3 regions of the Glutamicibacter sp. BW78 genome follow, and region 3 is predicted to be linked to each of the others. Evidence: riboswitches for the same ligand, from Rfam matches in the RefSeq annotation. Region 3 holds a riboswitch; each other region holds the start of a gene.
The links. Region 3 has a riboswitch for S-adenosylmethionine ahead of CIK75_RS03055 (hypothetical protein). Riboswitches for the same ligand answer to the same signal wherever they lie in the genome.
Positions count from the first base shown of each region.

Region 1: linked by a shared signal. The riboswitch ahead of CIK75_RS14325 (flavin reductase family protein) and the one ahead of CIK75_RS03055 (hypothetical protein) in region 3 are both predicted to bind S-adenosylmethionine.
Region 2: linked by a shared signal. The riboswitch ahead of CIK75_RS13620 (OsmC family protein) and the one ahead of CIK75_RS03055 (hypothetical protein) in region 3 are both predicted to bind S-adenosylmethionine.

Region 1 is NZ_NRGU01000039.1:319,353-322,620, forward strand. It holds gene CIK75_RS14315 (DUF1801 domain-containing protein) at 419-736, shown strand; gene CIK75_RS14320 (hypothetical protein) at 818-1,264, shown strand; gene CIK75_RS14325 (flavin reductase family protein) at 1,280-1,786, opposite strand; SAM riboswitch class IV at 1,841-1,955, opposite strand; gene rplI (50S ribosomal protein L9) at 2,165-2,620, opposite strand; gene rpsR (30S ribosomal protein S18) at 2,635-2,874, opposite strand; gene CIK75_RS14340 (single-stranded DNA-binding protein) at 2,943-3,268, opposite strand, start outside.
Region 2 is NZ_NRGU01000039.1:169,585-172,852, reverse strand. It holds gene CIK75_RS13625 (ornithine cyclodeaminase family protein) at 1-813, shown strand, start outside; gene CIK75_RS13620 (OsmC family protein) at 803-1,345, opposite strand; SAM riboswitch class IV at 1,380-1,495, opposite strand; gene CIK75_RS13615 (DUF6226 family protein) at 1,648-2,316, shown strand; partial or broken gene CIK75_RS16585 (hypothetical protein) at 2,506-2,721, opposite strand; gene CIK75_RS13600 (DUF3040 domain-containing protein) at 2,802-3,008, shown strand; gene CIK75_RS13595 (hypothetical protein) at 3,050-3,268, shown strand, end outside.
Region 3 is NZ_NRGU01000020.1:13,004-16,271, forward strand. It holds gene CIK75_RS03050 (sodium:solute symporter) at 1-1,237, shown strand, start outside; SAM riboswitch class IV at 1,540-1,650, shown strand; gene CIK75_RS03055 (hypothetical protein) at 1,662-1,946, shown strand; gene CIK75_RS03060 (VIT1/CCC1 transporter family protein) at 2,182-3,268, shown strand, end outside.

The DNA of each region.
Region 1 (3,268 bases), on a different contig from region 3:
GCAGACCGGGGAAATCGACCCGGTTGGAGCCGGGGACCCTGTCACCCTATGCTCCCAACCCGTAGAACCAAAGGGAGTTATCCACAGCCCATGTGGAGAACCTGTGGGTGACGCGGCGTGTTGTGTGCACAGACTGGGGATGAGCCTGTGGATTACATTTGATTTTTCTTGATTAATACGGTCTGACTAGGAGTTTTATCTGTGGATAACATTTGATGGAAATATGTTTTTGGTCAACATTCACCCTGTACTTGCAGGTTGCCAACCAGCACGCCTGTGTGCCTTAGCGACTTATCCACAAGTTGGTACTAGTTCTCCACAGACACGCCGCCTGCTGTGGGTTGCTTTGACATGAGCGATATCCGGCCGAGGCCGGACGCCTCATGCCGCGGATCAGCCGACCTGGCAGACACACTGCATGCCAACAGCCAGCGGCAGCCCTGCGGTGATGTGGGGACCGCGCATCATCGGCTTCGGTGCCTGCCATTTCCGTTACGCCGCCGGGCGCGAAGAAGATGCCCCGGCCATCGGGTCCTCTCCCCGGGCCTCGTCATGGACCCCCTATGGGCTGACGGGCCCCCTCGTGTCCGCGGACCTCTGCGGCGCACTGGGCAAGCACCGACGCGGCGCCTCCTGCCGCTACGTCAGTACCTTGGTCGGCGTCGACCTCGGCATCCTGCGTGACCTCATGGATACTGGACATCACTCCGTGATGTCCGAACTCCACCAGCCCTGAACAAGCATGGGGGGCGGGCAAGTGCCATGATGGACGCAAGACCGTCGTCCGGGCGGCGGCACCTGAACCCCAGGAGGGGACATGTTTGAGATCAGCGGTTCGGAACTGCTCACCACGATCATCGCCATCGTTGTCCTATTCGCGGCTTTTGGCGCCTTGACATGGGTCTTCAAGACACGGCCTTCGGGTCACCCCAACGACGCCGACCAATACATCGCCCGACTGAACGCCGCCGCAGCCCACCAACAGCAAATCGATACCCAGAAGGCTGAGAAGATTCGAGCGGCCACGACGGCCCGCGCCGCCCAGGCAGCCAGCACCTCCCCCGGACGTACCGGCCAGAGCACCGGATTCGACCACGAGCACCCCCAGGGGATGGCACCGGGGCCCGGAAATCCTAACTTTGAACGCGTGATGCAGCTGGTCAATGAAGGAAACTACGTCTCCGCGGTCCGTAAGATCCGACAGGACACCGGTCTGGGTCTGCTCGAAGCGAAACGGTACGTGGACTCCCTGCGCGGCCTGTAACCGCACCATCGGGCCTTAGACGAGGGCGTCTGCCTGCAGGGTACGGAAGGCCGAACCGTGGAAGACCAGGGGGTCGTTAGCCCCATCGTGGGTGGCATGCCCGTGGACGCGCAACAGGACCACATGGTGGTCCCCGGCCGGGATTTCGTGTTCCACGCTGCAGTCCAACCACAGCGCTGCCTCCTGCAGGAAAAGCGCCCCCTCGTCGGTGGAATCCAGCCTCAATCCGGCGAACCGGTCACCGGATTTGGAGGCGATCTGCCGACAGACCCGCTCATGGGCCTCCCCGAGGACCGAAACACCGATCCGTCCCGCGCCCCGAACAATCGGCCAGGTACGGGAGGTGTTTTGTACAGCGAACATCACCAACGGAGGGTCCATGGAGACCCCGACGGTGAAGGAGGAGGCGACCAGGCCCTGCGGCTCGCCGTCGATGATCGCACACAGTGCAGCGATCCCCGAGGGGTGGCGGGCGAAGGCCTGACGGAGTGCGTCGTGTTGAAGATCATGGGACAGTGTCATCTGCTCTGCTTCCGGCGTTTGGCACGCCCCATGGGTCCAAAGAATCCAAACGGCGTGCGGTACTTGCCGTTCGGGAAGCCGAACGGCCGAATCATCACCTGGAGCACCCCACTACCGTGAGAGGGTTGCCGGCCACCGAGCCAGGGCTTGGAAGGTGGCGCTCTTGATTCACGTTCCACGCTAGAGCCGGTAGGTACACGGGGTCAAAGATCTCCGCAATATTTCGCAAGGTCCATCCCCGGCAGTGACCGGTGGGGCAAGCGAGCGAACTCGGGGGCACCCTTAAACGCCCGAGGGGCCCCACGCTGACGCGTGGGGCCCCTCGGTTCCACTGTGGCCGGCGCACGTCCCCTGGACGAAGCCGGCTACCGGTGGTGGCTACTTCTTCGCGGCGACGACCTGCAGGTCGATGGTCGCGGAGACGTCCTCGTGCAGACGGACGGTTGCCTGGTAGTTGCCAGTCGACTTGATGTGCTCGGGGATTTCCACCGTGCGCTTGTCGATCGAGCCAAGGCCTGCGGCCTCGACTGCGTTGGCGATATCGGCGGTCTTGACGGTGCCGAAGAGGCGACCACCCTGGCCGGCCTTGACCGTGATCTTGACCGCCTGGGCGGACAAGCTCTTGGCCAGTGCCTGGGCATCCTCGAGGGATGCGATGGCGCGAGCAGTGCGGGCAGCCTTGATGGACTCGACCTGCTTCTCACCACCCTTGCTCCAGAGCAGCGCGAAACCGCGGGGCAGCAGGTAGTTACGTGCGTAACCATCCTTTACCTCGACGACCTCGCCAGCGGTACCAAGACCGGTTACTTCGTGGGTCAGAATCAGCTTTGCCATGGTGTTATCCCTTCCTAGCCGCGGCCAGCGCCGGAGTAAGGCAGCAGGGCAACTTCACGCGCGTTCTTGATGGCCTGGGCGATCTTGCGCTGCTCCTGGACGGAGACGCCTGTCACGCGACGGGCACGGATCTTTCCGCGGTCGGAAATGAACTTGCGCAGCAATGCTACGTCCTTGTAGTCGATGACAGTGATGTCAGCGGCCTTCAAGGGATTGGACTTTGGTTTGGGCTTACGGAGTTCAGCCTTAGCCATCGTGGAGCTCCTTTATCTGGTGGAGCCCGCAGAATTTTTCCGCGGGATGGTGAATAAATGGTGTTGCGTTAGAAGGGAGGTTCGTCGGACCCGCCGGCGTTGCCCCATCCCCCACTGTTGGAGGAGGAAGCCCAAGGGTCCTCAGCTGGAGCATTCCAGGTACCGCCCTGGTTTCCGCCGGGGTTGCCCCCACCGAAGCCAGCGTTGCCGCCCTGGTTTCCGCCACCGAAGTTTCCTCCGGCATTACCGCCACCGAAGCCGCCACCACCCGAGTTATTGCGCTGGGTGCGGGTGACCTTGGCGGAAGCGTAACGAAGCGAGGGGCCGATCTCGTCGGCATCCAACTCCATGACGGTGCGCTTCTCGCCTTCCTTGGTTTCGAAGGAACGCGACT
Region 2 (3,268 bases), on a different contig from region 3:
CATGGGCGCCGGGAGCTGGTCGCGCCACCGCGAGCCAGAAGCGCCCTGGGATCCCTCGACTACGTCTATACGGCGGGTTCCCTGCCCGATGGAACCAGCGGCTTCAGGGCCTACCGTGCCGGCCAACCTGCAGGAGACCAGCTCGTGGCGGTTTGGAATGGGGCGGGTGACCTAGAGGGTCTGATTGTGGGGGACGAACTGGGCATCCGACGGACCGGAGCTTTGGGTGCCGTAGCCGCCGATGTCCTAGCACGTCCGGAGGCGGAAAGCGTTGCGGTCATCGGTAGCGGCCCCCATGCCTGGGCCCAGTTGTGGGCGCTCGCCGCGGTCCGGCACCTACGCCGGGTCAGGGTTCACAGCCGCACCACGGCCCATGCTGTGGATTTTGCCGAACGGGCGGCGAGGGAGCTGGGCCTCAACGCCGTTGCCGTCACCGACTCGGCGGATGCCGTCAGCAATGCCGACATCATCGTCCTGGCCACGCGTTCTCCCACACCGGTGATCGACCTAGCCGATGTGGGCCCGGGGACCCACGTGACGACCCTCGGCCCGAAGTCGTACGCCCACCATGAAACACCGTTGGCTTTGCTGGATGCAGCAACCGTGGTCACCTGCGATTCCCCGGCCCAGGCGGCGGCATACCCTGACCCCTTCTTCACGGACCCGGATTCCTTGGTCTGCCTGGGTGGGGTGTTGCTGGGAGAGGTCCCCGGTCGCCGCAGCGCCGAGGACATCACCATGCATTGTTCGGTCGGCCTAGCCGGCTCGGAGATCCTATTGGCGAGCCGGCTGTTGGCCGCCTCTAGGAGTTGACCCGCAGCGTGGTGGTCACCGGTGTCGGGTTCGTGAAGATGTCCAACACCGGGCAGTGGGCATCGACTGCCGCCTGGAGTTCGGCATAACGTTCCTCGGCGTCAGGGCCCGAGACCTCTACGGTCAACCGGACATCGCCGAATCCCGGGCGAACCTGTTCCTCGATCCCGAACAAGCCGCGCACATCGAGGTCGGCATCCGCGGAGATATCCAGCGAGTCGATGCTGATGCCCAGTTGGTGGGCGTACAGCCGGTAAACCACCACCTGGCAGGAGATGAGCGCCCCGAGAGCGTATTCCACCGGGCTGGCAGCGACGTCGTCCCCGGCCAAAGCAGCCGGTTCGTCGACGGTGAATTCGTGGCGTCCGGCGCGGATGGTCGAACCGACCGATCCCACCGGGTCGGCGGTGGCACGGAACTGCAGCGATGCGCTGGCGGTATTCTGGCCGATCCGTTCTGCCCAGGCGGATCCCGCGGAATCGAGGCGTTCGGCGCGGTTGGAAATGCTGGTTTCTGCAAGGGTCTGGGTCATGGCGTTCCTTCGCTGTCATGGCGAGCGTAGCGCTGCGCCATACTTACGCCTCCCGGTCGGGACGGCGTCGAATCGTCACCTGGGGCACCCCACTATGGCGAAGGGGGTTGCCGTCCAACCGGCCAGGGCCTCAGGTTGGATCTCTTGATTCTTGGGTTCGATTCTGCTGGCGGGAGAGTAGATCGGGCAAACCCGTCGCGTCATCCGGGGACATACGCCGGCCCGTCCGCATGTGGCGGGACCGCCATCCCTGCAGCGTGATTCCCGTCGCCACGCGGTATCCCGGCGGCTACCGTGGGGCTATGAGCGGATATCGGCGCCCAGACTTCACCCGGGAGATCCATCGCGATGGACAGGGCACCCCGATCGCCTACGGCCATCGGTGGGAAGGAACGTCTCCGCCTTCACGCGCCTACTCCACGGTGGGTCATCGGCATCGTTTCATCCCCTTGCACGAGGTGGCTGATGCCCTGATCGACTGGCTGCTGGGTGCTTTCGACGTCGTCGTCGAACGGGAACCGGAAGTTGCCTCCGATCTGCTGTTCCCTTCGGAAGACGTCGTCCGTGCGGTCCGGGTCGTCCCGTCCATCCTGTTCGCGGCCCCGGTGACCTTCGTCTTCACCGGGTTCCCGGGGATCTTCCTGCACGCGGGTGCCCTCTACGACGCCCACTATCCGGTATGCGGTTGCGACGCCTGTGATGACGACGTTCCGGAACTTCTGGAAAACCTTGAATCCGTGGTGCGAGCCGTCATCTCCGGCGGCTTTTTTGAACGAATTAGTCCCACCGACGACCAATCGGTCGATTATCGGCTGCCCGAGCCGGGCCGGTGGGAAGAAGCCGGGTGCATCCAGGCCGAGGACGTGCCCGAGGGAAGGATGGAGACTGCAGAAGCCATGCTCCCTTCCGATGGGCACTGGCTGCCGTGGCCTGAAGCGATGCGCGACGCGGCTGGTGCGGCAGGGGGCTGACAAACCGTGTGCCCGTGGCGCAATATTGGGTCATGCCTCATGCGCCCAGAGATTTTGAATACTCCGTCGGTGGCGGTTCCGTCGTCATCTTCCATCAGGGCCGGCGAGCGTCGACGCTCCGCGGGACGGCAGCCTCGCGCTTCCTTCGTGACGTCGAAACACAAGAACCACAAGCGCTGATGGCGCGAGTCACCGGCAACTATAAGCACGGAAACGAACGCGTTGCGCAGAGTCATCCACGGAATCGGGCCTAGCATCGCCTCCGATTCGGTGTCCAATCCTGGTCGATGACTCATGCCCAGACCCGGCGCTGAGATGGCGATTCCGCTCCTCGATGAGCTTCTGCAGATAGCGGGCCAGGACCAACTTCTCGACCAGACGACCGAGCGGGCCGAAGGGCGCCGACCGGGGCGCCGAAATGCCACGCCCGCCGCGTCACGTCCCCGCCTCTGGAAAGGTCAAGGGCGACACGGTAGGGTCCATGCATGCGGTTCACTTCCATGCAGCGCCTCCTCATAGCCGCCTACTGCGCCATGATGCTCGTGGGCCTGCTTCTCCTGATCCTCGGGCTCTTCGGAGAATCCTGGTGGCTGCCCGTGATCGGAGCGCTCATCGCCGCAGGATCCGGATTCACGCTCTCCATCTGGTTGCGGGAGTTTCGACGTCAAGACACCCTGAAGAGCCGCGCCTGAGGGTTGTTTCACGGGAGGCGCTGAATCCGTAGTCTGTAGGCGTGAACAGAACAGCGACGCCCTTCCTCGTTATCGGTGGCCTTGGCATTGTGCTCGGCGGTCTTTTCTCCGCCATCAGTGCCGCCTCCCCTTCCTATTTGGCCGCCTGGGCGGTCGCCTATTTGGTGTTGGTGGTCGGTGTCGCGCAAGTGGTGCTGGGCCTGGGCCAGGACCGGCTGGCCGTAAAGACCCCTTCGGAGGGCATCGTTTCGGCCGAGGTC
Region 3 (3,268 bases):
ACTGAAGATTTTCACCGTCTCGCAGATGCTGACGCTGCGCTACGGCTCCAAGCAGGCCACGAACGCCTCGGCGGTAGTCATGCTGGCGTATACCTTGATGCTCTGCGCCACCTCCACCGGCGCCTACGCGACGATCTTCGTCGTCCTCTTCGAATGGGAGCGCTGGATCGCCATCGCCGTTGGCGGGGCCATCGTCTTGATCTACTCCACCATCGGCGGCATGTGGTCCATCACCCTGGCCGACCAGGTCCAGTTCGTCATCAAGACCATCGGCGTCTTCGCCCTCATGCTGCCTTTCGCCCTGTCGGCGGCCGGCGGCTTCAACGGCATCTCGGCCGGCATCCCCGAACGCGCCCGCGAGGCCTTCTTCAGTTGGGGCGGCATCGGGGCGCAGACCATCATCACCTACTTCGTCGTCTACACGCTGGGCCTGCTGATCGGGCAGGACATCTGGCAGCGCGTGTTCACCGCCCGCACCCCGAAGGTGGCCCGCTGGGGCGGCGCCACCGCCGGCATCTACTGCGTCATCTACGGCATCGCCGGAGCCATCATCGGCATGTCGGCCCGCGTCGCGCTGCCCGGCATCGACATCGAGGCCTTGGGCAAGGACGTGGTCTACGCGGAGGTCGCCATGACCCTGCTGCCGGTGGCCGTCGGCGGCATCGTCCTGGCCGCCGCCGTCGCCGCCATGATGTCCACCGCTTCCGGTGCGCTGATTGCCGCAGCCACGGTGGCCCGCAACGACGTCACCCCCTTTGTCGCCGGCTGGTTCGGCAAGAAGATCGAGGTCAACACCGGCCGCAACCCCGAACACGACATCGCCGCCAACCGCTACTGGGTCTTGGGGCTCGGCGCCGTGTCCATCATCCTGGCGATCCTCGTCAACGATGTCGTCGCCGCCCTGACCATTGCCTACGACATCCTGGTCGGCGGGTTGCTGGTGTCGATCCTGGGCGGTCTGCTCTGGAAGCGGGGCAACGGTACCGGTGCTGCCCTGTCCATGGCGGCAGGCACGTTGGTCACCCTGACGACCATGATCACCCTCGAAGTCCTCTCCACCGAAAAGTTCGCCGGCGTCTACGCCAACGACCCGATCTACTTCGGTCTCGGTGCCTCACTCGTGGTCTATGTCCTGTTCAGCCTGCTCTCGGCGCCGACCCGCACCGAGGTGACGAAGCACTGGTCGGATCGCGTCTCCGGACGGGTCGATATGGAAGGCGTTTCCGCCGACCAGTAGAGGACCACAAAACCCCGCCGTCGCCCATCGTTCCCGGCGCGACGGCGGGGTTTTGCGTTCGAATCCGGGGAACTCCGCACCGGCTGCTCCCCCAGGGTCCCCGGTCAGGGCAGGCCGGCCGGCCGGCCGGGCGAGGAAAGAGGCCATGGCGGCACGGCGCTTTGATGGTCGAACCCCTGCCGAAACCCCTTTTTGGCCCCATGAGTCGAAACGAATCTAGCCGTGCCAGCATTGGGATGCAGTGGGGATGACGTAGAACACAGCTTGGGTTGCCTCGGCAATCGCGTTAGGCTGGAAAAAAGCTTCATGAGACGCGGGCAACAGCTCCGACTACCCGCGCACCAACCCCAGGTTCGTGGGTGGTTCGGATGAGGAAGCGGCCCGCACGACAACGTGTTGGGTAAGAACGCACGAGAGGAAATCCGTGGCGCAAAGCGTCTCCGTCCTTCCAATTTTCGATTCGATGCTAGGCACCGTCTGCCTCAACGTAGACGGTCAATGGGAACGCTTCATCGCGCCCCACCCTCAGGATCTCGACTATGCGCTGGCCAACACGGCCGGTCGACCGGTCTGGGAATCCGATTCCTGCGCACTGACCGTGCGCATCCCCCGGGCACACCGCCCCGACGGAGAAGCTCAGGTATTCTTCCTTGAGCGTCTGCCCGTTCGCGACCACGCCGAGGCTCCCTCGGGTATGCTGGTCGGCTGAAGGGGAGTAGTTCCACACCCCGCCCGAGCCGGATCACTGATCCGGCACGGGCGGAAGAGGATCTGTCGACATACTGATCGCCGACCAGGCGGTCCGGCAATCCACCCGGCTTCGACGCCGGGCGAACGAGACCTTCGGCCCGCTGATGGCGGTCCGAGGTTTGTTGTACCCCACCAACCTTTGACCGGCACCCCCGCCCCCGTGCGGGGACAACGACCCGATTAAAGGACCCCCGATGGCACCGGATGCCCCCTCCCCCGACGCCGACCCGCTCCGTGCGCAGTCCCCGCGTCGGGAGCCCACGCCCGCCGAGATCAGGCGCTGGCGCAAATACTTGGCCGATGAACGTGTTGAAGGCTCCATCTATCTGACCCTGGCCAAACGCCGTGACGGCGAGGAACGCCAAATCCTCTTGGGCCTGGCCCGTGCCGAAGCCCGCCACGAGGAACATTGGGCCACCCTTTTGGGCGAACACGCCCGGAAGACGGCACGGCCCTCCTTCAGCCGCGTCATGTTGCGTTTCATGGCCCGAAACTTTGGTTCGGTCTTCGTGCTGGCGCTGGCCCAACGAGCCGAAGGGTCCTCCCCCTACGACAATGATGCCGACGCCACCGCCCAGATGGCCGCCGATGAGCTGGTGCATGAGGAAGTCGTCCGTGGTCTTGCGGTCCGCGGCCGCAACCGACTTTCGGGAAACTTTCGGGCAGCCGTCTTCGGTGCCAACGACGGGCTGGTCTCCAACCTGGCCCTGGTGATGGGCATCGGCGCTGCCGGGGTGTCCAGCGCCCTCGTCCTCTTTGCCGGTGTTGCCGGCCTGCTCGCCGGCGCCCTGTCGATGGCCGCTGGCGAATACGTCTCCGTCCGGTCACAGCGCGAACTACTCACCGCTTCCCAGCCAACCCAGGTCACACTCATCGCCGCCCCGGATCTGGACCTGCAGGCCAACGAATTGGTTCTGGTCTATCGGGCCCGCGGGATGAGCCGGGAAGCCGCCGAGCACCGGGCCGCCGAACGGCTGGGAACTTTCAGCTGCGATTGCGACCCGTCCTTATCGCTGCAGCCCGAGGTACCCGAGACCGCCGGTGACGAACACGAAGCCCTCGGATCGGCTATCGGTGCTGCCGCCTCCAGCTTTTGCTTCTTCGCCTCCGGTGCCTTGATCCCGATCCTGCCCTACCTCTTCGGCATGGGCGGGCTACCGGCCCTGCTCTTGGCCTTGGTCCTGGTGGGGGTGGCTCTGATGCTGACCGGCGGTGTCGTCGGGCTGCTCTCCGGCGCCTCACCAGCCAAACGCGGGTTCAGACAATTGGCGATCGGCCTCG